4 regions of the Afipia sp. GW821-FHT14H12 genome follow, and region 1 is predicted to be linked to each of the others. Evidence: predicted binding sites of a transcription regulator. Region 1 holds the regulator's gene; each other region holds the start of a gene.
What was found. Region 1 encodes LexA, which represses DNA repair genes until DNA is damaged. Its sites were predicted from a motif close to TGTTCNNNNTGTGTTCNG; they were not measured.
Positions count from the first base shown of each region.

Region 1 (7,426 bases):
CGGTGTTGCGCCCGCTGAAAGTGGTGATCGAGAATTACCCCGAAGGTCAGGTCGAGGAACTCGAGGCGGTCAATCATCCCGAGGATGAGACACAGGGCACGCGCAAGATTCCGTTCGGGCGTGAGCTTTACATCGAGCAAGACGATTTCATGGAGGAGCCGCTGAAGAAGTTCTTCCGTCTCGCGCCGGGGCGCGAGGTGCGGCTGCGCTATGCCTATTTCATCACCTGCCGCGAGGTTATCAAGAACACGGCGGGCGAGGTGATCGAGTTGCGCTGCACGTATGATCCGGCAACGCGCGGCGGCAACGCGCCTGACGGCCGCAAGGTGAAGGCGACGATCCACTGGGTCAGCGCCGCTGCGGCGGTGCCGGCGGAAGTTCGTGTCTACGACAATCTGTTCGCGACCCCGCAGCCGGAGGCGGGCAATTTCGCCGCGCAGCTCAATCCGAATTCGCTGGAAACGCTGACGGGCTGCAAGGTCGAGCCTGCATTCAAGAGCGAGGCGGCGGATGGTGCGGTGCAGTTCGAGCGGCAGGGCTATTTCGTCCGCGACCGCGACTCGACGCCCGACCGGCTGGTGTTTAACCGCACCGTCGGCCTGCGCGACAGCTACGCCAAGGTTACGGGCTAACCGGCTGTCGGATTCTGCATCCGTTCCCGTGTCGGGGTCTGATCGCCTCCGCTAGCATGGCGGTGGGATAGCCGACACACGGGCGGCGGAATGGCGGACAGGGGCCGGGAGCAGGAAAGGCCGCGCGCGGGCAGGGCCATCGCATGGCCGACGCGCGAGACAGCGATCGCGTCTACTTTCCCTGGGCGCTGGTGGCGCTCGCTCACGGAATCGAATCTCAACTGGATACGCGCCGAGACTGGTCCCGGCCGGTTGCTGCCATGGATTCCGGTCGCTTTCGGCGCAGGCATCGCACTCTATTTCACGGCTGCGCGCGAGCCGATGGCGGCGGTTGTCGCGCCGGTCGCGGGACTGGCGTGTCTGCTTGCGCTGGCCGTGCGGCGAAGGCCGATGTTTCCCTATATCGCGTTGTTTGCGGCGCTGCTTGCCGGCTTTGCCACCGCGACGCTGAAGACTGCATACGTCTCGCACGCGGTGCTGCTGACCCCGGTGGGTTCGGCGACGCTGGAAGGCTTTGTCGAGACGCATGAAGAACGCGAGCGCGCCGACCGCTTCATGCTGCGGGTTGAGAAAATGGAAGCGCGCGGCGCGCCGCGCTTGCAGCGGGTCAGGTTATCGGTGCGCAAGGGCACGGCGCCTGCGGTCGGCAGCTATGTGACGCTGAAGGCGAGGTTGTTGCCGCCGCTGCGGCCGCTTCGCCCCGGTGGCTACGATTTTGCGCGAGACATGTATTTTCAGGGCATCGGCGCATCCGGTTTCGCGCTCGGAACGATCAGGACACAGGACACGCCGAAGCAAGGCGACTGGCGGTTGCGTTATGCGGCGTTGATGCAGGGTTTGCGTGACGCCGTGGACGCACGCATTCGCACGGTCTTGAGCGGCGACCAGCGCGCAATTGCAACCGCACTTCTCACCGGCCGGCGCGATGCGATCTCGACGACGAACAACGATGCACTGTTTGTCTCTGGGCTCGGCCATGTGCTGTCGATCTCCGGTTATCACATGGCGGTGGTCGCGGGCGTAGTGTTCTTCGCGATCCGCGCGCTGCTGGCGCTGAGCCCGATGTTGAGCACGCGCTATGCGATCAAGAAATGGGCCGCACTGGCGGCGTTGATCGCGGCGCTGTTCTATCTGCTGCTATCGGGTGCGGAGGTCGCGACACAGCGCTCCTTCTATATGACGGCGCTGGTGCTGGTCGCGGTGATGGCGGACCGTCGCGCGATCACGTTTCGCACGCTGGCGCTGGCCGCCATGCTGGTGTTGCTGATCGCCCCGGAGGCGCTGGTGCATCCCAGTTTTCAAATGTCGTTTGCTGCAACGCTTGGGCTTGTCGTGCTGGCGCAGATCGGGATGCCGCAATGGTTTGCCGCGAGCGACGATAGCAACCTCGGGCGCTTCGCTGCCTGGGGTGGACGCGAGCTTGTGGTGCTGGCGCTCGCGTCGTTTGTCGCGGGCCTTGCTACCACGCCTTATGCCGCGTTTCATTTCCACCGGATCGCGCCTTACGGCGTCATCGCCAATCTGGTCGCGATGCCAGTGGTGTCGGGGCTGGTGATGCCAGCCGGCTTGCTCGGGATCGTGGCCATTCCGTTCGGTTTCGACAGCCTGTTCTGGCACCTGATGGGTGTCGGCATCGACTGGATGATCTTCGTGTCGCAATGGGTAGCGGCGTTGCCGGGTGCGTTCGGCCGCGTTCATACCTTTAGCATCGGGCCGCTGATCGTCATGAGCGGCGGCATCGTCGTGCTCGGTCTGTTGCGCTCGCCGCTGCGCTGGGCAGGAGTGGGGTTGATCGGTTGCGGCGTGGTATGGGCGGCTGTTGTGACGGAGCCCGACATCCTGATCGCGAGCGATGCATCGAGCGTCGCGGTGCGCGGCAAGGATAGCCGTTTGCGCATCATGCACACTGCGAAGAATGTCTTTGTTTGGCGCGAGTGGCTGGCGGCCGATGCCGATCCGCGCGCCGTCACCGACCCGAGCATTGCGCAAGGCGTCTCGTGCGACGAGGAGGGCTGCGTGGTCGAGGGGAAAGAGGGCGATCTGATCGCGCTGACGAGACAGCCAGAGGCACTGGTCGATGATTGCGCGCAGGCCAAAATCCTCATCACGCCATATCAGACGCCCGCCGATTGCGCCGCCCGCGTTTTCTATCGCGACGATCTGCGTGGGCTGGGCGGCGTTGCATTAAAAAGAACGGCGCAGGGCTACAGCATCACTATGAGTGAGCCTGAGGGTGTGGACCGGCCATGGGCTCCCGCGATGGCATCCGCCCGCGTGCGGACTAATGCCGCAGCAAGGCATGGAGCGACCTCGAAATCCGTCGATGCGACGCCGCCGGAGACCGAGCAGGAGGCCGCCGACTGAGCGGTGGCGGTCCTAGTATTTCCGGTAAAGCCCGATCAGCTTGCCCTGGATGCGGACACGGTTGGGCGGCAGGATGCGGACCTCATAGGCGGCGTTGGCAGGCTCCAGAGCAATGGAGGCCCCGCGGCGGCGGAAACGCTTCAGAGTCGCTTCCTCCTCGTCGATCAGCGCCACGACGATGTCGCCGGTATCGGCATTCTCGTTGCGCTGGATCAGCGCCATGTCGCCGTCGAGGATGCCGGCTTCCACCATCGAATCGCCGCGCACTTCGAGCGCGTAATGCTCGCCGGAGCCGAGCATATCGGGCGGCACGCTGATGGTGTGGCTGCGGGTCTGCAGCGCCTCGATCGGAGTACCAGCGGCGATGCGCCCCATCACCGGGACCGCGACGGGCTGCTCGCCACTTTCATCGAAACCGCCAGGAACAGTGCTGCGCACCTTGCCGAGATTGCCTTCGATCACGCTGGGGGTGAAACCGCGCCGGGCGCCGCTGCTGGCGACGGGCTCGGGCAGCTTGATGACCTCGATGGCGCGGGCGCGGTTGGCGAGCCTGCGGATGAAGCCGCGCTCTTCCAACGCCGTGATAAGCCGGTGGATGCCGGACTTCGACCGCAAGTCGAGGGCATCCTTCATCTCATCGAAGGAAGGCGGAACGCCGCTTTCCTTCAGCCGCTCGTTGATGAAGCGCAGCAGTTCATATTGTTTGCGTGTCAGCATCCGGCGCAGCCCTCAATCTCATCGTCCAGCGGATAGTCATGTTCAAGCGGGTCATCACCCGTTTCCTCGGCCGCCTGTTTGTTCACGACAGGTGCCAGACTCACTCGAAACAAATCATGAACATACACTATATGTTCCATACATGTTCTGCAATAGTTAAATTCTTATGAATCCGAAGGCGCTGTTTTTAGGAAATCATGCCGGAATGGACCGGAAGTCGTATTTGGCCCCCGGGTGTAGCGGCGCACGCCTTTGAGCGACGCCCAAGGCGCTGCTCATCTGATCGCGCAATGCTGCCCATGCGATGGCTTCGATATCTTCTAATTCCAGAAGGGAATGTTCGGTTGAGGGCCTCGTGGCAACCGCCTACGTCTTCGCGTGATGCGATGAGCAGTAGGAGAGATGTCGATGGCAGATCACGACGGGCCTGAACCGATGCAGGCCGAGATCGATCACCACCTGATGGCGACGTTTTGCCGGACGCTCGACAGTTCCGCGGTGCCTCCGATGACGGTGATGCGGATGATGGCTTCCGCGCTCGGCGCGATCTATCGGCAGTCTTCCGCCACGCATCATGCACAGGAATGCCCTTGCGGCTGGCAGCCATTGCCATCTGATGTCGACATATTGCTGGCGGAAATTGAAGCCGCTGCCCGCCGCCCGCCCGTTCCTGACCTTTCGAACATGCAGATCGTCGGCAGAGCATAAATGACTCGCTCCGCCTTTCGAAAATGGTTCTGGGTCCATAAATGGGCCAGTCTGATTTGCACGGCATTTCTGCTAGTGATCTGTATCACCGGTCTGCCGCTGATATTCGGCGAGGAGATCGAGCATCTGCTCGATACTGATCCACCTTATGCGTCGCTGCCCGCGGATACGCCCAGCGCCAATCTGGATGGGATCGTCGCCAAGAGCCGGCAGATGTATCCTGACGAGATCGTCGTCTCGACGTTCATGGACGACGACGAGCCCAAGGTCATCGTTACGATGGCGCCGTCATGGGAAGCATTTAAGGCCAACCGTAAGGTGGCGCACTGGATCAAATACGACGCGCGCACGGCGCAGGTGATCCGGCAGTCGAAGCCGCTGACCGAGGAAAGCCCGACCTTCCTCGGGCTGATGCTTACGCTGCACAGGGATATGTTCGCGGGCCTTCCCGGCGAATTGTTCCTGGGCACGATGGGTTTTCTGTTCGTCGTCGCGATTGTCTCGGGGATCGCGGTCTATGGTCCGTTCATGCGCAAGCTCGATTTCGCCACCGTGCGCGCGGATCGCTCGCCGCGCCTGAAATGGCTCGATCTGCATAACATGATCGGCGTCGTGACGCTGGCCTGGGCGCTCGTGGTCGGCGCGACCGGAGTCATCAACGAACTGTCGAAGCCGATGTTCATGCTGTGGCAGAACACGGACGTGCGCGCGATGCTCGAACCCTTCGAGGGCCAGACCACGCCGGCCGCTTCTGAGATGAGTTCGGTGCAGCAGGCGCTGGAGACGGCGCAGGCGGCCGTGCCTGACATGCGCATCACCAGCGTGGTGTTTCCCGGCTCGCAGTTCGGTTCGCCGTTTCATTATCTCTTTTGGGCGAAGGGCAAGGAGCCGCTGACATCGCGGCTGTTCAGTCCGGTGATGATTGATGCCCGCGGCGGCAAGCTACAGGCGGTGGTCGAGATGCCGTGGTATCTGCGTGCGCTGGAAGTGTCGCGGCCGCTGCACTTCGGCGATTACGGCGGCATGCCGCTGAAGATCATCTGGGCACTGCTCGATCTCGTCACCATCATGGTTCTGGGCAGCGGGCTCTATCTATGGCTGTCGCGGCGAACGTCGTCTGCCAGCGAGTCGGATACGGAACTGGTGGAAAGCAACGCCAGCGCGGCACTTGCCGTCTCGCGTGAAGCGGCGGAGTGACTATGCGCTTTGGATTTTCCCGGATCTGGCGCTGGCCGGCCGCTCTCGCCGCCCTGGTGATCTTCGGGTTGTTGTCGGCACTGCTCGGACAGGGCGGTGTCTGGTGGGCGCTGTCGTGGGTCGCGCTGGCGATCCCGCTACTCGTGATCGTGGCGGCATGGCAGAAGCGCCGCCGGCCGGTCGATTCCCGGCCGTAAGGCTCAAATTGGCAGCCGGATGATGTCGCAGCGCGCGCCTGCCGGTGCGGCGGGTGCGTGCGGCGGGCGGATCAGCAGCGCATCTGCAGCGGATAGATTGTTCAGCAGCGAGCTATCCTGATGATCCACGGCGGTCGCGACGGCGATGCCGCTATCGTTGATCGCGATCCGCGCCCGCATGTATTCCTGACGATGATCGTTGGCGGGCAGATTGTGGCTGAGGATGGCAGTCTCGATGCAATGGGCGATGTGCGCGCGCCCTGAAAGTGCGCGGATTAGTGGCACCACGAACACGAACGAACAGACGTAGGACGATGACGGATTGCCGGGCAGCCCGATCACGCTCATCGCTCCCTTGCGGCCGTGCATCATCGGCTTGCCGGGGCGGAGCGCTATCTTCCAGAATTTGATGTCGATGCCTTCGGCCTCGAACGATGGTTTGACGAGATCGTGCTCGCCGACCGACGCGCCGCCGGTGGTAATGAGAATGTCGGCACTAAGCGCCTCGGCGCGACGGATGGCAGCGCGGGTGTCTTCCAGCGTATCGCGGGCGATACCGAGATCGATTGGTTCGGCACCGCTGTTATGCATGAGCGCGCGAATGGCATAGGCGTTCGAATAGATGATCTGGCCAGGTGCCGGTTGCGAGCCCGGCATCACCAGTTCGTCGCCGGTGGCGAGGATCGCGACCTTCGGCTTGCGATGTACCGGCAATGCCGGGTGGTTCATCGATGCGGCGAGCGACAAATCGCGGTCGCTGAGGAGGGTTCCGCGCTTCAACAGGACGTCGCCTTCACGGAAATCGATACCCGCTTTGCGGATGTGGCGGGGCACAGGGGCGGCTTCCGATAAAGTGATGAAATCGCGGTCGCGCTGCACGTCCTCCTGAATGACGATGGTATCAGCGCCGTCGGGCACCACGCCTCCGGTGAAGATGCGGACCGCCTGGCCCTTGCCGACGGATTGGTCGAACGGGCGCCCGGCGGCGCTCTCGCCGATTACACCGAGGCGCGCGCCCTTGAGGGCATCCTCGAGATGGATGGCGTAACCGTCCATCGCCGACATCGGCGCGGGTGGCTGGGTTCGGCGTGCGGCGATGTCGCGGGCCAGAGTGCGATGAAGCGCATCGTCCAGTGCGACGTCTTCTGCGGGCAGAGGCTGTATGCCGTTGAGGATGGAGTTCAGTGCGTCGGCGACCGGCATTAGCGCCATGATGGAGCTTCCGTGTTATTTTTCATGCTTGTAGTGACCGGACTTGCCGCCACTCTTTTCGAGAAGGCGGATGCCTTCAATGTGAACGCCGCGCTCGACCGCCTTGATCATGTCGTAGATGGTCAGGCAGGCAACCGACACCGCGGTCAGTGCTTCCATCTCCACGCCGGTCGGCCCCGTCACCTTGACGCTCGCCTCGACACGGCAGCCGGGCAGCTTGTCATCGGTGGTGATGTCGAGCGTGACTTTGGAGAGAGCTAGCGGATGGCACAGCGGAATGAGATCGGAGGTGCGTTTCGCCGCCATGATACCGGCGACGCGCGCGGTGCCGAGAACGTCGCCTTTCTTGGCGTTGCCATCGACGATGAGTTTAAGCGTAGTCGCGCTCATCACCACGAA
Region 1 covers NZ_JBXAOZ010000005.1:69,500-76,925, forward strand. Annotated here, with positions in the region: gene AC1RNA_RS16815 (glutamine--tRNA ligase/YqeY domain fusion protein) at 1-632, shown strand, start outside; gene AC1RNA_RS16820 (ComEC/Rec2 family competence protein) at 723-2,996, shown strand; gene lexA (transcriptional repressor LexA) at 3,009-3,713, opposite strand; gene AC1RNA_RS16830 (hypothetical protein) at 4,122-4,421, shown strand; gene AC1RNA_RS16835 (PepSY-associated TM helix domain-containing protein) at 4,422-5,618, shown strand; gene AC1RNA_RS16840 (hypothetical protein) at 5,621-5,815, shown strand; gene AC1RNA_RS16845 (molybdopterin molybdotransferase MoeA) at 5,819-7,027, opposite strand; gene moaC (cyclic pyranopterin monophosphate synthase MoaC) at 7,043-7,426, opposite strand, start outside.

Region 2 (7,426 bases), on a different contig from region 1:
GGTCGCTAATTTCGGCGACGAGTTGTTTCTGGTGGTGAACGCCGCCTGCAAGGCTGCCGACGAGGCGCATCTGCGCGACCATCTGGCCCGCGATTGCGAGATCATCCCCCTGCCCGACCGCGCACTTATCGCCCTGCAGGGCCCGAAGGCCGTGGACGTGCTGGCGAAGTTCGATGCCGCTATCGCGTCGATGCGCTTCATGGACAGCGGCCCGCGCACCCTGATGGGCATCCCCTGCTTCGTCTCGCGCTCGGGCTATACCGGCGAGGACGGTTTTGAGATTTCGGTCCCCGCCGCGGACGCCGAGCGGCTGGTGACGACGTTGCTCGCGGACGCCGCGGTGCTTCCCGTGGGTCTTGGCGCGCGCGACAGTCTGCGGCTCGAAGCTGGTCTCTGTCTTTACGGCCACGACATCGACACAACCACGACGCCGATTGAAGCGGCGCTTGAATGGTCGATCCAGAAAGCCCGCCGCAAGGGCGGCGCGCGCGAGGGCAGATTTCCCGGTGCAACCACCATCCTGCGCCAATTGGAAGAAGGCGCCCCGCGCCGTCGCGTCGGCCTGAAGGCGGAAGGACGTGCCCCGGTGCGTGAAGGCGCGCCTTTATTCGCCGACGCATCCTCCACCAACAAGATCGGCCGCGTCACATCCGGCGGTTTCGGCCCGAGCGTCAACGGGCCCGTCGCCATGGGCTATGTGCCCACCCCGCTCGCCACGCCGGGTACCGGACTGTTCACCGAAGTGCGCGGAAGCCGCCTGCCGATGCAGACCGCCAAACTGCCTTTCGTCGCTCCCACCTATCAACGCTGAGGAAATCCATGACCACGCTTTTCACTTCCGATCATGAATGGCTCCAGATCGACGGCGATACCGCAACCATCGGCATCACCGACTTCGCACAGAACCAGCTCGGCGACGTGGTGTTCGTCGAGCTGCCCAAGGCAGGCCGCACCCTGAAGAAGGCCGAAACCGCCGCGACCGTGGAGAGCGTGAAGGCGGCATCGGACGTCTACGCACCGGTGTCCGGCGAAGTCATCGAGTCCAACGACGCGCTCGCCGCCGATCCCTCGCTCATCAATTCCGACCCGCAGGGCAAGGCGTGGTTCTTCAAGCTTAAGCTCGCCGACAAGAGCGAACTGGACGGGCTAATGGATGAAGCGGCCTACAAGGCGCAGACGGAGTGACCCTTTTCGTCATGCCGGGACGCGCTCTGCATGACGAGACCAGACAGATTTCCTTCGAGGATATCCCATGACGATGCATCGCCCATCCAACGAGCCCGCCACCACCTTCGCCCGGCGCCATATCGGCCCTTCGCCGCGTGACATCGATGCGATGCTGAAGACGATTGGCGCATCGAGCCTCGACGCACTGATGGATGAGACGTTGCCAGCCAATATCCGGCTCAACCGTCCGCTCGATCTTCCGCCTGCCCTGAGCGAAGCCGACGCGCTCGCGCACATGCGCGAACTCGCGGGGCAGAACCGGGTTTTCACCTCGCTGATCGGACAAGGTTATTACGGCACGCAACTGCCCACGGTGATCCTGCGCAACATTCTGGAAAATCCGGCCTGGTATACTGCCTATACGCCGTATCAGCCGGAAATCAGCCAGGGCCGGCTGGAGGCATTGTTCAATTTCCAGACCATGATCTGCGACCTCACGGGGCTTGATGTCGCCAATGCTTCGCTGCTCGATGAGGCAACCGCGGCAGCCGAAGCGATGGCGCTGGCCGAACGCTCGAGCACCACAAAGAATCGCGCGTTCTTCGTTGACCACAACGTGCTCCCGCAAACGCTCGCGGTGCTGCGCACGCGCGCCGAGCCGCTCGGCTGGACGCTCATCGTCGGCGATCCCGCGCATGACCTCGACGGCGCGGACGTGTTTGGCGCGCTGTTGCAGTATCCCGGCATGGACGGCGCAATCCGCGATCTCCGCCCCGCCATTGCGGCGCTGCATGCCAAGGGCGGCATCGCCATCATCGCCGCCGACATTCTGGCGCTGACCTTGCTCGCCTCGCCCGGCGAACTTGGCGCCGACATCGCAATTGGCTCGACACAGCGCTTCGGCGTGCCGATGGGCTATGGCGGCCCGCACGCCGCCTACATGGCGGTGAAAGATGCGCTCAAACGCGCACTGCCCGGCCGCCTCGTCGGCCTGTCGGTGGATTCGCGCGGGCAGCCCGCCTATCGTCTCGCCTTGCAGACGCGCGAGCAGCATATCCGCCGCGAGAAGGCGACCTCCAACATCTGCACCGCGCAGGTGCTGCTCGCGATCATCTCCTCGATGTATGCGGTCTATCACGGCCCCGAAGGCCTCATCGACATCGCGCGGACCGTGCATCGCCGCGCGGCGACACTCGCCGGCGGACTGCGGCAGCTTGGCTTCACGCTTGCCAGCGACACCTTCTTCGACACCGTAACGGTAAAGGCGGAAGGCGCCCAGCGGGCCGAGATTCTATCCCTCGCAAAAGCCGAGCGGCTCAATCTGAGGATCGGAAAGAACGAAATCGGCATCGCGCTGGACGAGACCACCACGCCCGCGATCATCGAGGCGGTGTGGCGCGCATTCGGCGGCGCGCTCGACTACGCACAGGTCGAGCGTGAGACGCATGACGCACTTCCCTCCGCGCTCTTGCGCACCGCCCCGTTCCTCACCCATCCGGTGTTCCATGCCTATCGCTCGGAAACGGAACTGCTGCGCTATATGCGCAAGCTGTCCGACCGCGACCTCGCACTCGACCGCGCGATGATCCCGCTCGGCTCCTGCACCATGAAGCTGAACGCGACCACAGAGATGATTCCGCTGACGTGGCCCGAATTCGGCAACGTCCATCCCTTTGCCCCGAAAGAACAGGCCGCCGGCTATCATGCACTGTTCGCACGGCTGGAGACGTGGCTTGCGGAAATCACCGGCTATGACGCGGTGTCTCTACAGCCGAACTCCGGCGCCCAGGGCGAATATGCGGGCCTGCTCGCGATCCGCGCCTATCATGCCTCGCGCAATGAGCCACAGCGCGATGTCTGCCTGATCCCCGCGTCCGCGCACGGCACCAACCCGGCGTCGGCCAGCATGGCGGGTATGAAGGTGGTGGTTGTGGCCTGCGACACGCACGGCAATGTCGATGTCGCCGATTTGCGCAAGAAGGCGGAGGCGCATGCCGACACGCTCGCCGCGATCATGATCACATATCCCTCGACGCATGGCGTGTTCGAGGAAGCGATCCGCGAGATCTGCGATATCGTCCATGCCCATGGCGGGCAGGTCTATCTCGACGGCGCCAACCTCAACGCCCAGGTCGGCCTCGCCCGCCCCGGCGATTACGGCGCCGACGTGAGCCATCTCAACCTGCACAAGACCTTCTGCATTCCGCATGGCGGCGGCGGCCCCGGCATGGGGCCGATCGGCGTGAAGAAGCATCTCGCGCCGTTCCTGCCGCCGATCAGTCTTGAGACAGGCGCGGTCAGCGCTGCGCCCTACGGCTCGGCCTCGATCCTCACCATTTCCTATCTGTACATCCTGATGATGGGTGCGGACGGGCTGCGCCGAGCCACCGAAGTGGCGATCCTCAACGCCAACTACATCGCAAAGCGCCTGGATGCGCATTTCCCGGTGCTGTATCGCAACCACAACGACCGCGTCGCGCACGAATGCATCATCGATCCTCGCCCGCTGAAAGCCGCGTGCGGTGTCACCGTCGATGACATCGCCAAGCGGCTGATCGATTACGGCTTCCATGCGCCGACCATGAGCTTTCCGGTGCCCGGCACACTGATGATCGAACCGACTGAATCCGAATCGAAGGCGGAGCTGGATCGATTCTGCGAGGCGATGATCGCGATCCGCCGCGAGATCGCCGAGGTGGAAGACGGCAAGTTTCCGATCGATGCCTCGCCGCTGCGCTACGCGCCGCACACCGTTCACGACATCGCCGACGACAACTGGCAGCGGCCTTACTCACGCGCGCAAGGCTGCTTCCCCGACGGCAGCCCGCAGCAGGACAAATACTGGTCGCCGGTCGGCCGCGTCGATAACGTCTATGGCGATCGTAACCTTGTCTGCTCCTGCCCGCCGATCAGCAATTACGCGCAGGCGGCGGAGTAACCGGTTTCCAAAACAAAACGGGCCCTGAGGATGTCGGCAACTCAACATCCGCAGCGCCCGCTTTGCCTTCCGAAGGACGATGGTGTCCGGGCAAGGATTCCCGGCTTGCCCGCATCGCCCGGACCTGAGCAGTTCCCAAGCCCCGGAATTTGTCTGTTCATGCGAAGCGTGCCAAGCGCGATCCCGCACGAGAAGGACGATCAGTCCTCCGCTTCCTCGTCGTCATCGCTCTCCGGCTTGCCGGCTAGAATCTGCTCGGCGATCAGGCCGGAATTCTGCCGGATCGCGGCTTCGATCTTGGCGGTCATGTCCGGGTTGTCGCGCAGAAATGCCTTGGAATTCTCGCGGCCCTGACCGAGGCGCTGGCTGTCATAGGAAAACCAGGCGCCGGACTTCTCGACGATGCCGGCCTTGACGCCGAGATCAAGGATCTCGCCCATCTTGGAGACACCCTCGCCATACATGATGTCGAATTCGACCTGCTTGAACGGCGGTGCGAGCTTGTTCTTCACCACCTTGACGCGGGTGGAGTTGCCGATCACCTCGTCGCGCTCCTTGATCGCGCCGATGCGGCGAATGTCGAGGCGGACGGAGGCATAGAATTTCAGGGCATTGCCGCCCGTCGTGGTTTCCGGCGAGCCGTACATCACCCCGATCTTCATGCGGATTTGGTTGATGAAGATCACCATGGTGTGGGACTTGTTGATCGAAGCCGTCAGCTTGCGCAGCGCCTGGCTCATCAAGCGCGCCTGCAAACCCGGCAGCGCGTCGCCCATCTCACCCTCGAGTTCGGCGCGCGGCACAAGAGCTGCGACCGAATCGACGATCAGCACGTCCACCGCGCCGGAGCGCACCAGCGTATCGGCGATCTCAAGCGCCTGTTCGCCATGGTCGGGCTGGGAAATCAGCAGTTCATCGACATTGACGCCGAGCTTGCGGGCATAGACCGGGTCCAGTGCATGTTCGGCGTCGATGAAGGCACAGGTGCCGCCCTTCTTCTGAGCCTCGGCCACCGTATGCAGCGCCAGCGTGGTCTTGCCGGAGGATTCAGGACCGTAAATCTCGACCACCCGGCCCTTCGGTAGCCCGCCGACGCCGAGCGCGATGTCGAGCCCGAGCGAGCCCGAGGAGATCACCTCGATGTCCATGGAGCGGTCGGCCTTGCCGAGCCGCATCACCGAGCCTTTACCGAACTGGCGCTCGATCTGCGACAGGGCGGCCGTGAGGGCCTTGGTCTTGTCCATCGACGTTCCTTCAACGATACGCAGGGCGGCTGGGGCCATAGGGGTCACTCCTTATGTACGGGATTCGCCGGCCGGACAAACGGGCTTCCCTGAAGCGGCGGACCGGAATCGCTGAAAACGTCCGATGGGGTGAATGTACCCTATTTGTTCCTTGTTCGCAATATGTTCTTGCAGCGAGCGGCCCAAATTTTACAAAACCTGATGGCGCAACAACCGCAGCCGAGTTCAATTTCGAATGATGATCCTTATACTTATCTCATGAGCGGATGTTGTAGTTCAGATCATTGCTGTGCTCCCGATCCTCACCAAGGAAATCCGGGATACCGCAAAGCCCTGTGGGCTGTTCTGGCAATCAACGGGGCGATGTTCGCCGTTGAGGTCATCGCCGGACTCGCTGCCGGTTCTGCATCGCTCCAAGCAGACGCCCTCGACTTTCTCGGCGATACGGCAAACTACGCGATCAGCCTGATCGTCGTCGGCATGGCTCTCCGCTATCGCGCGCTCGCCGCCACGGCCAAGGGCGCGACCATGGCCATATTCGGGCTATGGGTGATCGCAACCCTCATCTGGCATGTTGTTCAGGGAACGCTTCCCAACGCCTACACCATGGGCGTGGTTGGCTTCACCGCGCTGCTCGCCAACGTAGCCTCGTTCGCATTGCTCTGGGCCTATCGCGATGGCGACGCCAACATGCGCTCGGCGTGGATATGCACACGAAATGACGTACTAGGAAATCTTGCTGTTCTTGCAGCCGCCGCCGGTGTGTTCGGCACCGGAACGGGCTGGCCGGATGTGATTGTGGCGTCGATCATGGCCATGCTTGCATTGCAGGGGGCCTTCATCGTCCTGCGACGATCGTCAGCAGAGTTGCGAGCCAACCCTGCTTAAGACCACCCCAATCCTCCATCCTCTGCTCACGCCATCGTCCGCACCAGATGCATCGCACCGATCAGAGCGCGGAGTGACAGCAGCGCCGAAGCCACCATGTAGGCGGCGGTCGCGGCGAATTCACCGCGCTCGATCAGATAAAAAGAATCAAGCGAGAAGGTCGAGAACGTAGTGTAGCCGCCGCAAAAGCCAACGATGAGAAAGATCCGCACCGCCTGCGGCAGATTCCATCGTATCGCGAACAGGCCCGCAAAGAGCCCAATCACGAACGAACCGGTGATGTTGATGATGAGCGTCCCCCAAGGAAAATCCGTGCCAAACAGCCTGCCCGCGCCGATGCCTACCAGATAGCGCGTCACCGAACCCAATGCTCCACCGAGCGCCACTGCCAGAATAAAAATCCAGTTCACTTGTCTCGTCCTCCCATCATCCATTCAGCCATGCCTGTCAGCAGGCCGAGCATCATCAACGGCACGATCAACTCCGTATCCGCATCGAGCAGATACGCAGCAACCGTCACGGCCCAGATCGAGCTTGTGATCCAAAGTGCGATGGCAAGAGAATGAGGAAGTCTTGAACGAGAAGATCTCTCACGAGGCGACCCAGCCATTGTCATGCACCCTTTCCTGGGCGCATCGCTGGGAGGAATCGCTCCTACCGACGCGAAAGCGCCTGGTAGGAGTCATCAGCCTTGCGGCGGTTATCGGGGGAACTCCATCCCCATCATGGTTCAAGAAGGTTAGCGGCTGCAATCCGCCGAAGCAAGCACGGCGGCTTCGTTACTGTACGGCGGCGCGGATCATCTCGTACTTGCCGTTCAGCGCCGAGCCAATCCCATTGACCGCCACGAGGATAACGATCGAAAGCCCCGCAGCGATGATGGCATACTCGATCGAGGTCGCGCCGGACTGATCCAGGAAGAAGCGTTTCAAGGTTTTCATGGGGAGGCACCGTACCGGCGAACCCTCAAGGCCCCGTAAATGAAACTGGGCGATTTTACCAGTTTCCGCGAATAAAGTGCCCCCGGGGCAAGCTTTCCCGAACCCAAATCATCCTGATGTTGTGATGCGATATAATGAGCTGCCACCCGGAAGGGCTGGCCGACCTTGCTAAAATGGCGGAACTGCGCGGGCCACACGCTCCGCCTGCGCTCCTATCTCGTAGATGTCACCGAACAGATAGATTGCGC
Region 2 covers NZ_JBXAOZ010000001.1:1,953,507-1,960,932, reverse strand. Annotated here, with positions in the region: gene gcvT (glycine cleavage system aminomethyltransferase GcvT) at 1-811, shown strand, start outside; gene gcvH (glycine cleavage system protein GcvH) at 820-1,185, shown strand; gene gcvP (aminomethyl-transferring glycine dehydrogenase) at 1,253-4,105, shown strand; gene recA (recombinase RecA) at 4,306-5,388, opposite strand; gene AC1RNA_RS09785 (cation efflux transmembrane domain-containing protein) at 5,608-6,237, shown strand; gene crcB (fluoride efflux transporter CrcB) at 6,264-6,647, opposite strand; fluoride riboswitch at 6,907-6,968, opposite strand; gene AC1RNA_RS09775 (Flp family type IVb pilin) at 7,017-7,178, opposite strand; gene AC1RNA_RS09770 (hypothetical protein) at 7,347-7,426, opposite strand, start outside.
Region 2: a site for LexA is predicted at 5,502-5,519, ahead of recA (recombinase RecA). Genes of this name have one in related genera too.

Region 3 (7,426 bases), on a different contig from region 1:
TCAACGCCAGGCTGCCCGTTCAAAACAGATCGAGTTGCTCTCCGCCTTTCGGCGGCTGCACGAAATGCGAGGTGGAGAGTTTCACCCGCTTGCGGTTGAGCCCCAGCCGTTCGCAGGCGATCTCGAAGCGGCGGCCGATCATCCATGCCATCGGCCCGGTGCCCTTCATCCGCGTGCCCCATTGCGAATCATAATCCTTGCCGCCGCGCATGTCGCGGATCAGCGTGAAGACGTGACGGTAACGGTCCGGGTAATTCGCAATCAGCCACTCGCGGAACAGGTCGCGCACCTCGAGCGGCAGGCGCAGCAGCGTGTAGTTCGCCTCCTTCACGCCGGCATGGGCGGCGGCATCGAGAATGCGCTCCATTTCGGAATCGTTGAGCGCGGGAATAAGCGGCGCGGTCATCACCACGGTCGGAATGCCCGCGGCGGAGAGTTGCCGCAACGCTTCCAGTCGCTTCGGCGGCGTCGAGGCCCGCGGCTCCATGGTGCGCGCGAGTTTCGGATCGAGCGAGGTCACCGAGATCGCCACCTTGGCGAGATTGCGCTCCGCCATCCGCGAAAGAATGTCGATATCGCGCGTCACCAGCGCCGATTTGGTGACGATGCCGACCGGATGACCGGTTCTTTCCAGCACCTCAAGAATACCGCGCATGATTTTGTGTTCACGCTCGATCGGCTGGTAGGGATCGGTGTTGGTGCCGATCGCCATGGTGCGCGGCTCGTAGCCCGAGGCCGTCAGCTCCTTTTCCAGAAGCGCGGGGGCATCCGGCTTCATGAACAGTTTGCTTTCGAAATCGAGGCCCGGCGACAGGCCGAGATAGGCATGGGTCGGCCGCGCGAAGCAGTACACGCAGCCGTGCTCGCAGCCGCGATAGGGATTGATCGAACGGTCGAAGCCGATGTCAGGCGAGTCGTTGCGCGAGATCACCTTGCGGGCGGTGTCGATCCCGACGCTGGTCTTGAACGGCGGCAGTTCGTCGAGGCTCTGCCAGCCGTCGTCGAATGCGGCGCGCGCCTCGGTTTCATATCGTCCGCTGGCGTTGGTCTGCGCGCCCCGGCCGCGGCGGCGCGCGGCGTCGATGGCAACGCCGATCTCGGCGAAGTCGGAGACAGCCCCTGCCGGGACGGGTGACGGGGAAGGAATCTGCGCAGCTTGCGAGGTTCTGGTCATGCCCCGAAGATAAGCTGCCTTCAGAACAAAACAAGAACATTTTTATGGCATCCCCAGCGGACCTCGCGCACCCACCCAGCGTTGTCGGCCCAGCGGGACATTGATTAAGGAGGATTCGATGAAGACATATTTCTTGGCGGCGGCGGCAATCGGCCTGGCGGCAGCGGGCCTCACCTCGGCAGGCGTCACGCCCGCGAAGGCCGGCACGGTCTGCCTGACCGATCAGGACAGCCCCAGCACCTATCGTTCGTGCGAGTTTTACAGCTTCCGCGCCTGCCGGGCGTCGTCTCGCGGTGTCGGCGGCTCGTGCGTGCGCAACCCGCGCGGCGATGACGGCGAGTATGGCTACATCGAAGGCCCATCGGTGGAGTTCGGTTCGGCCTATAATCGCTACGATGGTCCGATCTATCATCGCGGCTATTACGGACCCGGCTATCGCTGGTGAATTTTCAGCCGGCTGATCTTTTTGAAGGGGCGGAGCGATATATCGTTCCGCCCCTTTTTCGTGTGCTGCCACCCCTCACGCCTGCATATCGATCGTGGCGTTTATCTCCGCGAAATCGGTAGCCCCACCTATTGACGCAAGAGAAGCCAGGCATCCGCACGGGTTGTGTAACCCGTTTTGGGTATTCTCCCAGCGGAGCTTTCACAGAGCGGCCGCGTTACAGGCGGGGTATTTTTCACGAGGAGGATTCGATGAAGACGTATCTTCTGACAGCAGCAGCCCTCGGCTTGGCGGCAGCGAGCGTCACCACATTGGGCAGTACGCCTGCCAAGGCTGGCACGGTTTGTGTGACAGACAGCGACAGCCCGGTGGCCTCATGCGACTTCTATTCCTACGCCGCCTGCCAGGCGTACGCGCTCGGGGCTGGCGGCTCCTGTATGAACAACCCGTACGGCGATGATGGCCGCTACGGCTATATCGCAGGCCCGGCGTCCGAGCTCGGCATGGCCTATAATCGCTACAACGGTCCGATCTATCGCCGCGGCTACACACCCGGCCGCTGGTAGGCCTTGAGATATTAGAAGCAGACGAAGCAGAATATCTGCTTCGCCTGTCTCATATGATCTATCCCGCGATGAGCCCTGCATGGGACGGGGTTCTTTAGCTGTACACAAAATGCTAAATGCATCGCCGTTCCTTTTGACGGTGGAGCCGCGCCCCGATGATCAGCATCGTGATCCCGACACAGGGCAATGAGTCCGAGACGGTCGCCACGCTCTCGGCGCTGGTGCCGGGCTCGGCCGCGGGCATGGTGCGCGACGTCGTGCTGGTCGACCGCGGAGGCGCTGGCGACATCGCGCGCGTCGCCGATGTCGCGGGCTGCCGCTTTCTCACGTTCGATGGCTCGCGCGCCGATGCAATCGCGGCGGGCGTCAAACTCACACGCGGCTCCTGGCTGATGTTCCTGCATGCGGGCGCGGTGCTCGAATCCGGCTGGATCGACGAGACCGCGCAGTTCATCGAAAACGTCGGCGTCAGCGGTCGCCGCCGTGCCGGTGTTTTCCGCTACGCACGCTCGCCCTATGCCGAAGGCGGTGTCACGCATGCCATGCGGCAGATCGCCCGCGCAGTCACAGGCCCTTCCGCCAATCAGGGATTGTTGATCGCGCGTGACCATTACGACCAGCTCGGCGGTTACGCGCCGGGCGCACGCAGCGCGGAATCGAAACTGCTGTCGAAGATCGGCCGCTCGGGCCGCGCGATCTTGCGCACGCGGATTTTCGTGCCCGCTTGAGTTACTTCGCCTGCGCCTTGCCGCGCTTCAGATGCTCGTCGAGACGCGGCATGATCTCCACAAAGTTGCATGGCCGCGTGCGGTAATCGAGCTGATGCGCGAGGATGCCATCCCAGCCGTCGCGGCAGGCGCCCGGTGATCCTGGCAACGCGAAGATGAATGTCGTGCCCGCAACACCGGCGGTCGCACGGCTCTGGATCGTGGACGTTCCGATCTTGGCATGACTGAGCATATGAAAGGCGATGGAGAATCCATCCATCCGCTTGTCGAACAGTGGTTCGACCGCCTCCGGCGTCACGTCGCGCCCGGTGAAGCCGGTGCCGCCCGTCGTCACCACCACATCGACGCCATCGTCCGCGATCCAGCGTTTCAACTGCGCCTGAATCTTTTCAACGTCGTCGGTAACGATCTCGCGCGCGGCGAGATGATGCCCCGCAGCCTGGATCCGGTCCGCCAGCGTCGTGCCTGACTTGTCGTCGGCAAGCGAACGCGAATCCGAAATCGTCAGCACCGCGATGTTGAGCGGAATGAATGGCTTCGACTGATCAAGGCTCGTCATCTCAAAGCGAGCCCGCGCCGAAAGTATTGCACGCCGCCACGCTGCCTTGCTGGTAGCCGGTCATGAACCAGCGCTTGCGCTGTTCGGCCGAGCCATGCGTGAACGAATCCGGCACCACGCGGCCCTGCATCTTCCGTTGCAGCGTATCGTCGCCGATCGCCGACGCCGTGCGCAGCGCGCCGTCGATGTCGCCCGGCTCGATGAAGCCCGGCCGCTTCTTCTCCTCGCGATTGACCCAGACGCCGGAAAGGCAATCCGCCTGCAACTCGACCTTGACCTGGATCGCATTGGCCTCCGCCTTGCTGCCCGCCTGCTGTTGCAGCGCGTGCGCCTTGTCGAGGATGCCGAGCAGGTTCTGGATGTGATGGCCCGCCTCATGCGCGATGATGTAGGCAGCGGTGAACTTGCAGGCGCTCCCCTGACAGCCACCGAATTTCGTCTCGATCTCGCGGAAGAAGCCGGTATCGAGGAAAATCTGCCGGTCGGGCGGACAATAGAACGGCCCCATCGCCGATTGCGCCATGCCGCAGCGGCCGCCATTGGTGGCGTTGCGGAACAGGACGATGCGCGGACCCTTGTAGGTTCGGCCACTGGCCGAGAAGATTTCGTCCCAGCGATCGTCGACCTCGCCGAGCACGCCGGCGATCATGCTGCCCATCTCGTCGGTCGGTGCACCACGCTTGGCTTGCGAGGACGGCCGGTCGCTCTGATAGCTTGGCGCCCCTCCGCCGCCAGTGAGGATTTCCGCGCCGCCGATCAGAATGCGCGGGTCGATGCCGACCGCCCAGCCGATCAGGCCGAGAACAACCACCGTGCCGATGCCAAGGCGGCCGCCTCCGCCCATCGGGAACCCGAAGCCCCCGCCTCCGCCGCCAAAACCGCCACCGCTGTCATCGCGCCGGTCGTCGATATCGTCGCTGCGGCGGAAATCGTCATAACGCATCGGTTTCTCCTCGGGGCCTTACATCTTCATAACGGCCGGCGGCGGGAATCGCCTGCTGCATGATGCAACAGGGACTGCGCTCGGGCGCGGATTTTAACGCCCCCGGCAATTCTTGCCTAGTCAAACGAAACAGGTCAGTCGTGCACTGGCCTACTGGAATACACCGCTCGCGCGCGATCATCCCGCACAGCGTGGCGTCGTTCATTCTCTTTCGTTCGCGGCACACGATGGAATCGATTTCGATCCCACGACAATGAAATGATTTTTGCGGCAACGAAAGATGTTCGCAGTTAAGTCGATTTTTACCTTGGACATTCATGGTGATGACAAGTCGGATTTGTTGGTCCCGCGTCGCCGACTGCGTCGCCTGAGTCAGGTTTTGAGTCATGGTTGTGTCGCGTCGCGGGGCGTCTGCAAAGGCGCCCCGCACTAATTTTGAAACCTCGCCATCCTCGCGCATCGTCATCGGCGATTGCGTCGCGGAGATGACGAAACTGCCTGCGAGCTCCGTTGATTTGGTGTTCGCCGATCCTCCTTACAATCTGCAGCTCAAGGGCGAATTGAAGCGCCCTGACGAGTCGCATGTAGATGCCGTGAACAACGACTGGGACAAGTTCTCGTCGTTCGCAGCCTATGACGATTTCACGCGCGCATGGCTGCTGGCCGCGCGCCGCGCCATGAAGCCGTCTGCAACAATCTGGGTGATCGGCTCCTATCACAACATCTTCCGCGTCGGCGCGATCATGCAGGATCTGGGCTTCTGGATTCTCAACGACATCGTGTGGCGCAAGACCAACCCGATGCCGAACTTCCGCGGCCGCCGTTTCACCAACGCGCACGAGACCATGATCTGGGCGGCGCGCGATGAATCGACGAAATACACCTTCAACTACGATGCACTGAAGGCCGCCAACGAGGACGTGCAGGCACGTTCCGACTGGCTGATCCCGCTGTGCACCGGTGACGAGCGCCTCAAGGGCAAGGATGGCAAGAAAGTGCATCCGACGCAGAAGCCGGAAGGCCTGCTCGCGCGCGTGCTGCTGTCGTCATCAAAACCCGGCGACCTCGTGATCGATCCGTTCAACGGCACCGGCACCACCGGCGCGGTCGCAAAACGCCTTGGCCGCAGCTATATCGGCTTCGAGCGCGACAAGACCTACGCTGCGGCGGCCGAAAAACGCATCGCCGCCGTCGAGCCGCTACCGGAAGCGACGCTTGCCCCGTTCCTGACCGCGCGCGATGCCCCGCGCGTGGCCTTCTCCGAATTGATCGAGCGCGGCATGATCTCGCCGGGCGCCAAGCTCGTGGACTCGAAGAAGAAACATGCCGCTCTGGTGCGCGCCGACGGCGCCATCATGCTCGGCGACAAGGTCGGCTCGATCCATCGCATGGGCGCGGTGGCGCAGGGCTCGGAAGCCTGCAACGGCTGGTCGTTCTGGCACGTCGAGACCAAGAAGGGCCTGCGCCTGATCGATGAACTGCGCGCCGAAATCCGCCGCGAGATGCAGACGGCCTAAGCCGCAAACAATCGTGAAAACGAAAAACGGACGCCTCGCGGCGTCCGTTTTCATTTGGCCTTCGTGGACAGAGGCCTCAGGCCTTCTGCTCGGCCAGCACCTTCTGCACCGCCGGACGCTCCTTCATGCGCTCGCGATGCGCCGTGATCTTCGGAAATTCCGCAAGATCGACGCCATCATTCTTCGCCCAGCTTGAGACCGTGAACAGGTACGGGTCGCAGACGGTGTAGCTCTCGCCCATCACCCACGGCCCGCGCAGCATCTTGCTCTCGATCATGGCCATGCCGGCGCGCATGTTCTCCGGCACCTTGCGTCTCATGTCCTCGAACGACGTCTCCTCGCTCGCCCAGCGCGCGCCGCGCATCTTGTGTGAGTGGGAAATGTGCACGCCCGAGCACAGATAGCTGTTAAATGCCTGCACCTGCGCGAAAGCGAACGCATCGCTCAGGGGTGCAAGATTCGCCTTGGGAAAGCTCTGCGCGATGAAAGCGAGAATGGCGGGCGTCTCGGTCAGCACGCCCTGATCCGTCACCAGCGCGGGCACCCGGCCCTTGGGATTGATCGCAAGATAGTCCGGTGAGTTCTGCTGGTTGGCCTTCATGTCGATACGGTCGGTCGTGTAATCCGCACCAGCTTCTTCAAGGGCGATGTGAGAGGCCAGCGCGCACGTTCCAACCCCGTAGTAAAGTTTGAGCATCTTCATTTCTCTCCCAGTCCGTGCGCAATCACCTTGCGCATCACGTTCGGCAACGCCTCGTCTTTGAGCGTCGCGATTTTCACCCAGCGCATTCCATGCGGCGCTTTGGTTCGCGACGCTACTTTGCCCACATAAACGGACAACTCCAATGGAAAGTGCGTGAACACATGCGTCACAGTCCCGGTCTTGCGGTGCCAGCGCGCAAGACCTTTCACGGCGGGGGCCTGAGCACGCGCAATCGTCTCATCATGTGCGACAAGCCAGTCCGAACCCGGCACTTCGGTCATGCCGCCGAGCAGACCTTTTTCGGGCCGCGTGCGCACCAGCACCTCATCGCCACGCATGACGATAAACGCAGCACCTCGCCGCAACGCGCCGGTCTTCTTCGGCGCCTTGCGCGGAAATGTCTCCTGCTCGCCGCGAATGCGCGCGAGACAATTATCGTTCAGCGGACATAGCGCGCAGGCTGGCTTCTTCGGCGTGCAGATCGTGGCGCCGAGATCCATCAGCGCCTGCGCGGAATCGCCCGCGCGCGAGGTGCCGAGCAGCGTCGTCGCCAGCCGCTGAATCTCGGGCTTAGCTTTTGGCAGTTCATCTTCCACTGCATAAAGTCGCGACACCACGCGCTCGATGTTGCCGTCGACCGGCATGGTCTGCCGCCCGAACGCGATCGCCGCAATCGCTGCCGCCGTATAGGGGCCGATGCCGGGCAGTTCGCGCAGCCCTTCTTCGCTGTCGGGAAATGCGCCGCCATGCTCGCGCGCCACCGCCACAGCACAGGCGTAAAGATTGCGTGC
Region 3 covers NZ_JBXAOZ010000004.1:151,132-158,557, reverse strand. Annotated here, with positions in the region: gene AC1RNA_RS16390 (PA0069 family radical SAM protein) at 20-1,174, opposite strand; gene AC1RNA_RS16385 (DUF3551 domain-containing protein) at 1,293-1,619, shown strand; gene AC1RNA_RS16380 (DUF3551 domain-containing protein) at 1,871-2,185, shown strand; gene AC1RNA_RS16375 (glycosyltransferase family protein) at 2,341-2,913, shown strand; gene moaB (molybdenum cofactor biosynthesis protein B) at 2,915-3,472, opposite strand; gene ypfJ (KPN_02809 family neutral zinc metallopeptidase) at 3,474-4,415, opposite strand; gene AC1RNA_RS16360 (hypothetical protein) at 4,405-4,803, opposite strand; gene AC1RNA_RS16355 (site-specific DNA-methyltransferase) at 4,802-5,932, shown strand; gene AC1RNA_RS16350 (glutathione S-transferase family protein) at 6,009-6,629, opposite strand; gene mutY (A/G-specific adenine glycosylase) at 6,632-7,426, opposite strand, start outside.
Region 3: a site for LexA is predicted at 1,196-1,213, ahead of AC1RNA_RS16390 (PA0069 family radical SAM protein). Genes of this name have one in related genera too.

Region 4 (7,426 bases), on a different contig from region 1:
CGTGTCTCCTGCGCGATCCAAGCGATGGAAATACAGTGCATTCGCCTTCGTCACGATGCAGCACAAGGTTCAGCTCATGCGGAAGAATCTGAAGCTGCCCGAAGGAAATTTGCAGAGAAAACCCTTCTCCAAATCAGGGGATTTCTGCAACTTTTCGGGGACCATTTTGCGGGTTCAATGGAAGTCCCGGGAAGCAGGAAGAATCCGTACCTGGCGCGGGTGACGGGCTTTGGCTGAAGCCGAAGAAATCAACTTCTGCTCCCCTTCAGCAGAATTCTGCGCTTGCAGATATGGACGTAAAGCGTCGTTGGAGAGTCCGATCAGATCGGACGTACGGTCGAACAAACGATCTGCAATCAGATGAACCACCCGGTCCGGGCTACTCTGGATGAAGCCCTCAACCTCGATCAACCGCGCACCCATCACTTCCTTGCGGAATTTCTCCATCACTTTCGGCCAGACCACAATGTTGGCAATTCCGGTTTCATCCTCCAGCGTCATGAACACAACGCCTTTGGAACTGCCCGGCCGCTGACGCACCAGCACAACGCCCGCACAGCGCACGCGCCGTTTATCATTCTCATGGGCAATGGCCGCACAGGAAACAATCCCCTGCTTCGTGAATGTCGCGCGCAGGAATTCCATCGGATGCCCCTTCAAGGACAACCGTATGGTCTGATAATCGGCTACCACTTCTTCCGGCAGCGGCATCTGCGGCAACGGAGCGCTGTCTTCGTCAGGCTGTTCGCGAGCAGCCGTCGATTGAAAAAGCGGCAGCGACACATTGTCCGGCAGGCGGCGAATGGTCCACAGCGCCCTGCGGCGATCCAGTCCAAGCGAACGGAAGGCATCGGCATCAGCCAAGAGGATCAGCGCACGTTTCGGCAACTTAGTCTCCCGCGCGAAATCCTCCAGTGATGTGAATGACTGCCTCAACCGCGCCGCGACGATCGCCTCGCCCCAGTCCTCCGATTTTGTCTTGCCTTGTATCCGGCGCCACCTCTCCTCATCCGGATCGGCGCATTTGAATCCATCGATCTGCCGGAAGCCGAGGTGCAGCACGTGGTATTTGCCGCTTCGCTCTCCCAGAGTGTTCTGTGAAAAGCTGTGAGACACATCAATCTCACGGACCTCGACGCCGTTCTGGCGCGCATCCCCGACGATCTGTGCCGGCGCATAAAATCCCATCGGCTGCGAGTTCAAAAGACCGCAGGCAAAAGCATCGGGATGGAAACATTTCAGCCAAGCGGACACATAGACGAGCTGGGCGAAAGCCGCGGCGTGACTTTCAGGAAAGCCGTAGCTGCCGAAACCCTTGATCTGATCGAAGCAGCTTTGCGCAAATGCGGGATCGTAGCCGCGCTTAATCATGCGGCCGACCATGCGTTTCTCAAATTTCGGCATGGTGCCGACGTTGCGGAACGTCGCCATCGCACGCCGCAAACCATTGGCTTCCTCGGGCGTGAATTCCGCCGCCGCCATGGCGATGCGCATGGCCTGCTCTTGAAATAGCGGAACGCCGAGCGTCTTGCACAGCACGTCCTTCAGTTCATTCTTGTTGCCGCTCTTCGGATAAGGATATTCGATCTCTTCCGGCTTCATCTGCCGCCGCTTCAGATACGGATGCACCATATTGCCTTGGATCGGGCCGGGCCGGACGATCGCGACCTCGATAACAAGATCGTAGAAGGTTCGCGGCTTCAGGCGCGGCAGCATATTCATCTGCGCGCGGCTCTCGACCTGAAACACGCCGAGTGACTCGCCACGGCACAGCATTTCGAACACCGGGCCGCTATCATCCTTTTCCGCATTGATGTCCGAAAGCTGATAGCGCTTCCCTTTATGATCCGCGACCAGATCGAAGCACTTGCGGATGCAGGTCAACATGCCGAGCGCCAGCACATCGACCTTCATCATCTTCAACGTATCGATGTCGTCCTTATCCCACTCGATGAAGGTGCGGTCTTCCATCGCGGCATTACCGATCGGCACGTAGGTATTGAGACTATCCTGCGTCAGGACATAGCCGCCGACATGCTGGGACAGGTGGCGTGGAAATTCGATCAGCTCGGTGGCAAGCTCGACGGCGCGACGGATCATTCCGTTCTGCGGATCGAAGCCTGCCTGCCTGATCTGCATGTCGCTGACGCCCATGCCCCAGCTTCCCCACACCGTATCGGCCAACGCAGCGGTGACGTCTTCCGTCAGCCCGAGCGCCTTGCCGACATCCCGAATGGCGCTGCGCGGCCGGTAATGAATGACAGTCGCGACAATCGCCGCGCGATGGCGGCCATAACGCCGGTAGACATACTGCATCACCTCTTCGCGGCGGGAATGCTCGAAATCGACATCGATGTCGGGCGGCTCCAACCGCTTCTCGGAGATGAACCGCTCGAACAGCACATCGGTTTCGGCGGGATTCACCGAGGTGATGCCGAGCATGTAGCAGACGGCGGAATTCGCCGCCGACCCGCGCCCCTGGCACAGAATGTTCTGCGAGCGGGCATACTGAACGATGTCATGCACCGTCAGGAAGTAATGCGCATAACCGAGTTTCTCGATCAGGCGCAGTTCCTTCTCAATGGTTGCTTGCAATTTTTCGTCGATGCCGCTGGGAAAATAAGACTGGATTCCTGCGTTAACGAGATCCGTGAGATGTTCTTGTGCCGTCTTGCCAAGCGGCACGGGCTCATCGGGATATTGATATTTCAATTCGTCGAGAGCGAAAGTGATGCGATCCGCGAACCGCATGGTCTCCGCGACCGCCTCCGGCAGATCGCGGAAAAGCCGCACCATCTCGTAGCCGGGCTTCATATGTCGCTCGGCATTAGCCTGCAGCTTTTTGCCGATGGCGTGGATCGTGGTCTTTTCGAGGATGCAGGTCAGCACGTCCTGCAGCGGACGGCGCGCCGGGTGATGATACAGCACATCGTTGGTCGCGAGCAGCGGCACGCGTCCCGTCGCTGCGATCAGGTACAGACGGGAGAGGCGCCGCCTATCGTCGCCACGATACAGCAAGCTTGCAGCCAGCCAGACTCCATCGGCGCGGCTTTGCTTCAGCCGGCCGAGCACCTTCAACGCAACCGCCGTTTCAAACCGATGCGGCAACGTCAGAACCAGCAATTGCCCCTCGGAAAAATCCAGAAGATCATCGAGCGTGAGAAGGCACTCGCCCTTCTCCGCTTGCAGCTTCCCGTGCGACAGCAACTGGCAGAGGCGACCATAGGCGGCGCGGTCGCGCGGATAGACCAGAATGTCCGGCGTTCCGTCGGTGAAGACGAGGCGCGCACCGATCAGGAGTCTGGGCTTGTATTTGACCTCATGGTTTGCAAGCTCGCTATAGGCACGCACAACGCCAGCCAAGGTATTGCGGTCGGCGATGCCGATCACCGGCAGCCGGTGTTCGCTGGCCTGATGCACATATTCCTGTGGCTGAGACCCTCCGCGCAGAAACGAAAAATTGGTGGTGATGCCGATTTCCGCATAATCGGTGACCTTCATGCGAACACCCCATGGACGTACCATTTAGGGTCGATACGCTCGCCTTTGTCATCGACAGACTCGCTTCCGTAGAGACCATCGCGATAGATCCAGAAACGCAGGCCTTCCGTGTCCTCGACACGAAAATAATCGCGTGTGAGGACAGATGTCTCGTTCTTCCACCACTCCATCGCAATGCGTTCTGGCCCTTCCGCCCGCACGACCGCATGGGTCGCACGCCGCCATGTAAAACGAGGTGGCGGACCATCCGGAACGGACGCCGCTGTGACCTTGATTTCCTCGGGCCTTTCGAACATCCGCAATGGCCGCAACGGCGGTTCGCTCTCGCAGCGTCGCGGCCATTGCGCGGATAAGGCCTTCGGCAGATAAACCTGCGCCGGCATAGCCCGGGCAGCGCGTTCGGGAATGTGCGTATCCTGCGGCAGGTAGATCATGATCCGCTGTCCGCCGAGACGGGCCGCAAGGCGATCGATCAATGCCGCCATCTCGTCATTGTCCTGCGTCCGCGCATCGAGATCGCGCTGCTCCTGCACCACAGCCTCGACACGACTTGCGGACAGACGGATGAGATCGAATCCGAAACCTGGATCGAGCGGGTCGGCCAGCACATCAAACCGTTCCCAAAACAGGCGATCGATCAGGCCAGCACGCGTGACCGGCTGCCCTGCATCGACTGCGATGGTCCGCACCACGCCATCGACACGAAAGAAACTGGCCTCCAGCCGTCTGGCGCCCTTGCCTTGTTGCTCCATCGCAACCACGAGTTTTTGCGCCAAGCCCGATACGGTCGCGGAAATCGTATCTTCGGTCGCAACCGGCTCGGCAAAATGCCTCTCCACCATAAAATCAGGCGGAGGCCGGCGCGGACTGATCGGCGCATCGGATTGCCCGAGCACTTCCCGCAACACATCCGTGAACGCCTTGCCGAACCGCGCGGCGATCTCGCGGGGCTCACGAGAGGCAACGTCGCCAATAGTCTTCAGCCCGGCACGGCGCAATCCGCGTGTGATGGCATCCTCCGCGCCGAGCGCGAACACAGGCAAGTTCTCAACAGCTGCAGACTCTTGCCCTTCCGGCACGATCCGGCCGCGCACTGCGCGCGTCAGCGCCCGCGCGCAAGCCGACGTTCCGGCAATCGCCGCATTGACGACGAACCCTTGCCGCGTCAGTGAATCGCACACCAGCGCCAGCATCTTGGCTTCGCCGCCGAACAGATGCGCGCAACCGCTGATGTCGAGAAACAGCCCATAAGGCGGATCGAGCGCGACAAGCGGCGTGAAGCGATCGCACCAGTCCGCGATATGAGCGAGAGCCTGCGCATCCGCTCCTGCATCGGCATCGAACACCTCGATGTCGGGACAGATCGCCCGTGCATTGGCAGCCGGCATGCCGATCTCAAGCCCGATGGCCGCCGCCGCATCATTCATGGCGACGATCTGCAGCGCGTTATGCTGCCTGTCCGCAATGATCCAAGGTCTGCGGAAAAACGCGTCATCCAGTCCGTCGCAAGCGCGCGATCGATCCTCCTGCGCGAGCCGGCGTTTGATGCGGTCGGTCGGCAGGCGCGGCAACCAAAGGCTGAGAATACGTCGCCGGTTCACGGAAGATACGCTCGTCACAATTCCACTCCATGATCCATCGGCCTAGCTGCCCATGACGATTGCGGACAAGTTCTGCATCGAGCATCGGCTCGCCCCAGGCGTTCCATTCCGGTCCAGGAAGCGAGCGCGCGGCCCGCACCACCCATCGCGTCTCAGCCGTGCTGCTAACAGGCTGGCTCGATGTACAAAGCAGCACGCAGGATACGCCGGACGATTGGGCCGCCAGTGTCAGCCGCCGGCTGGCGGTGAGATCGAATGTTTTCGTTTCGCCCCACAGTTCACACACCACCGCACCGAGTGCGTCGCAGGCCAGCGCATCGGCGGTGACCTTCAGCGCGGTTTCCGCATTTAGCACCCGCACCAGCACCAAACGGCACGGATCAAGACCCAGTTCGGCAAACCCGTTCATCGACAAGGCACCGGCTTCGGCTTCCGCGAAATCCTGCTGCACCCAAAAAATCGGCCGATGGCTCGCCAGACACTGAACCAGACCTGCGGCAAAACCGGTCGCAGAAGCCGACTGCCGGGTCTCGGTCGCGAACACCTCATGCAGCGCGCCGCGCAGCAGGCCGCCCTGCAGCGTCGCATCCGCACTGGCATGGCCGAGTGCCACGCGCTCGACCTGCTGCGGCATGGTCTGCGCTTCAAGATGGCGGATCGCGTCCCGCAAGGACGCAAGCGTACGCGCGCCGGTCATGCGCCGCTCCCAGAGATCGAGGCAGCCCTTCGTTTTCCTCTAACGACGGACCAGCCGTTATGTTCACGTTATGTTCTAATATAATCCTGCCTAGCCCCAGCGAGTCAACCAGAGTCTCGGAGCCATATTTTCATCAACAGAACCAATGAGGTTCTGACTTTTGACGCGGAAACTTGCCGCGGCTCTCTTGATTGAACTTCAGAAGGCCGGAGAGAGAACCCATGCGCCACGCTGCCCGCGACCTCGACCCCGACCTTTTCGGAACAGAGAGCCTTGCGGATTTGCGCGAGGAAGCCGCCCATTGTCGGGCCTGCCCTCTTTACAAGGACGCCACGCAAACCGTGTTCGGCGAAGGCGCGGCTCATGCGCCCATCATGCTGGTCGGCGAGCAGCCGGGCGACAAGGAAGACCTGGCTGGCAAGCCGTTTGTCGGCCCCGCGGGTCAGGTTCTGGCTCGTGGTTTGGACGAAGCCAAAATTCCGCGCAACAAGGTCTACATCACCAATGCAGTGAAGCATTTCAAATTCGTCCTACGCGGAAAAGTCCGTCTGCATCAAAAACCGAACACATCCGAAATCAGAGCCTGCCGGCAATAGTACGAGCGCGAGCTTCTAGCGGTGAAGCCTGCTCTGGTGGTCGCGATGGGAGCCACAGCCGCGCAATGCGTCTTCGGCAAGGTCACACCGATCGGGAAAAACCGCGGCCACTTGCTGGACTTGACTGAAGATACCAAGGCGCTGGTGACGGTGCATCCGTCCTATCTGTTGCGGCTGCCCGATGCTGACGCCAAGGCTCGCGAATACGCGCATTTTGTCAGCGACCTTAAGCTGGCGTTTGAGTATATCCATCACAAGGAAAAAGCCACCTAAGGCTTATTTGGAATAAAGTGTCGTCAGCTCGATCACTGACACGACAATTCAAGGCGGGAATAAGCATGTCCGAACACGATCACTCCCATTCTCACGACCATGATCGCTGGAAGCACGACGGCGTGCGGGTCATTCCCGGCAATCAGCTCGACCCGAACGTTCCGTCCACTCCCGGAATGGACCGCAAGGCTGCAATTAATTTCGCGCGCGCCGGTGCACAAAAATTATGGGCTGGCACCGTCACCATCAAACCCGATGCCAAGACCGGAGCGCACCACCATGGCCATTTAGAGAGCATCATCTACGTGGTAAAAGGCAAGGCGCGGATGCGTTGGGGCGAACATCTTCAGTTTACGGCCGAAGCCAATTCGGGTGATTTTATTTTTGTGCCGCCTTACGTACCTCATCAAGAGATCAACGCCAGCACCGACGAAGTACTGGAATGCGTTTTGGTCCGAAGCGACGGTGAAGCTGTTGCGATCAATCTCGACATCGAACCCGTCGAGAAGCCAGAGACGGTATTATGGATCGACCCCATCCACCGGGATCCAAACGAATCGCGCTAGTTTCGTAACACGCATCAAACTCCAGCCGAAGCCGACACAGGTTTCAGCATCCGTTCAAGCGTCTCCAGCCTGTCAGCTTCGCCGGGCGGCTTGTCCCAGCGCAGCCGGTTGATGCGCGGGAAACGCATGGCCACGCCGGACTTGTGGCGCGGTGAGCGCGCCAGCCCTTCGAACGCCACTTCCAGCACGAGG
Region 4 covers NZ_JBXAOZ010000003.1:176,363-183,788, reverse strand. Annotated here, with positions in the region: gene AC1RNA_RS15365 (error-prone DNA polymerase) at 175-3,501, opposite strand; gene AC1RNA_RS15360 (Y-family DNA polymerase) at 3,498-5,102, opposite strand; gene AC1RNA_RS15355 (ImuA family protein) at 4,993-5,799, opposite strand; partial or broken gene AC1RNA_RS15350 (UdgX family uracil-DNA binding protein) at 6,066-6,668, shown strand; gene AC1RNA_RS15345 (cupin domain-containing protein) at 6,734-7,234, shown strand; gene AC1RNA_RS15340 (cisplatin damage response ATP-dependent DNA ligase) at 7,249-7,426, opposite strand, start outside.
Region 4: a site for LexA is predicted at 5,860-5,877, ahead of AC1RNA_RS15355 (ImuA family protein). Genes of this name have one in related genera too.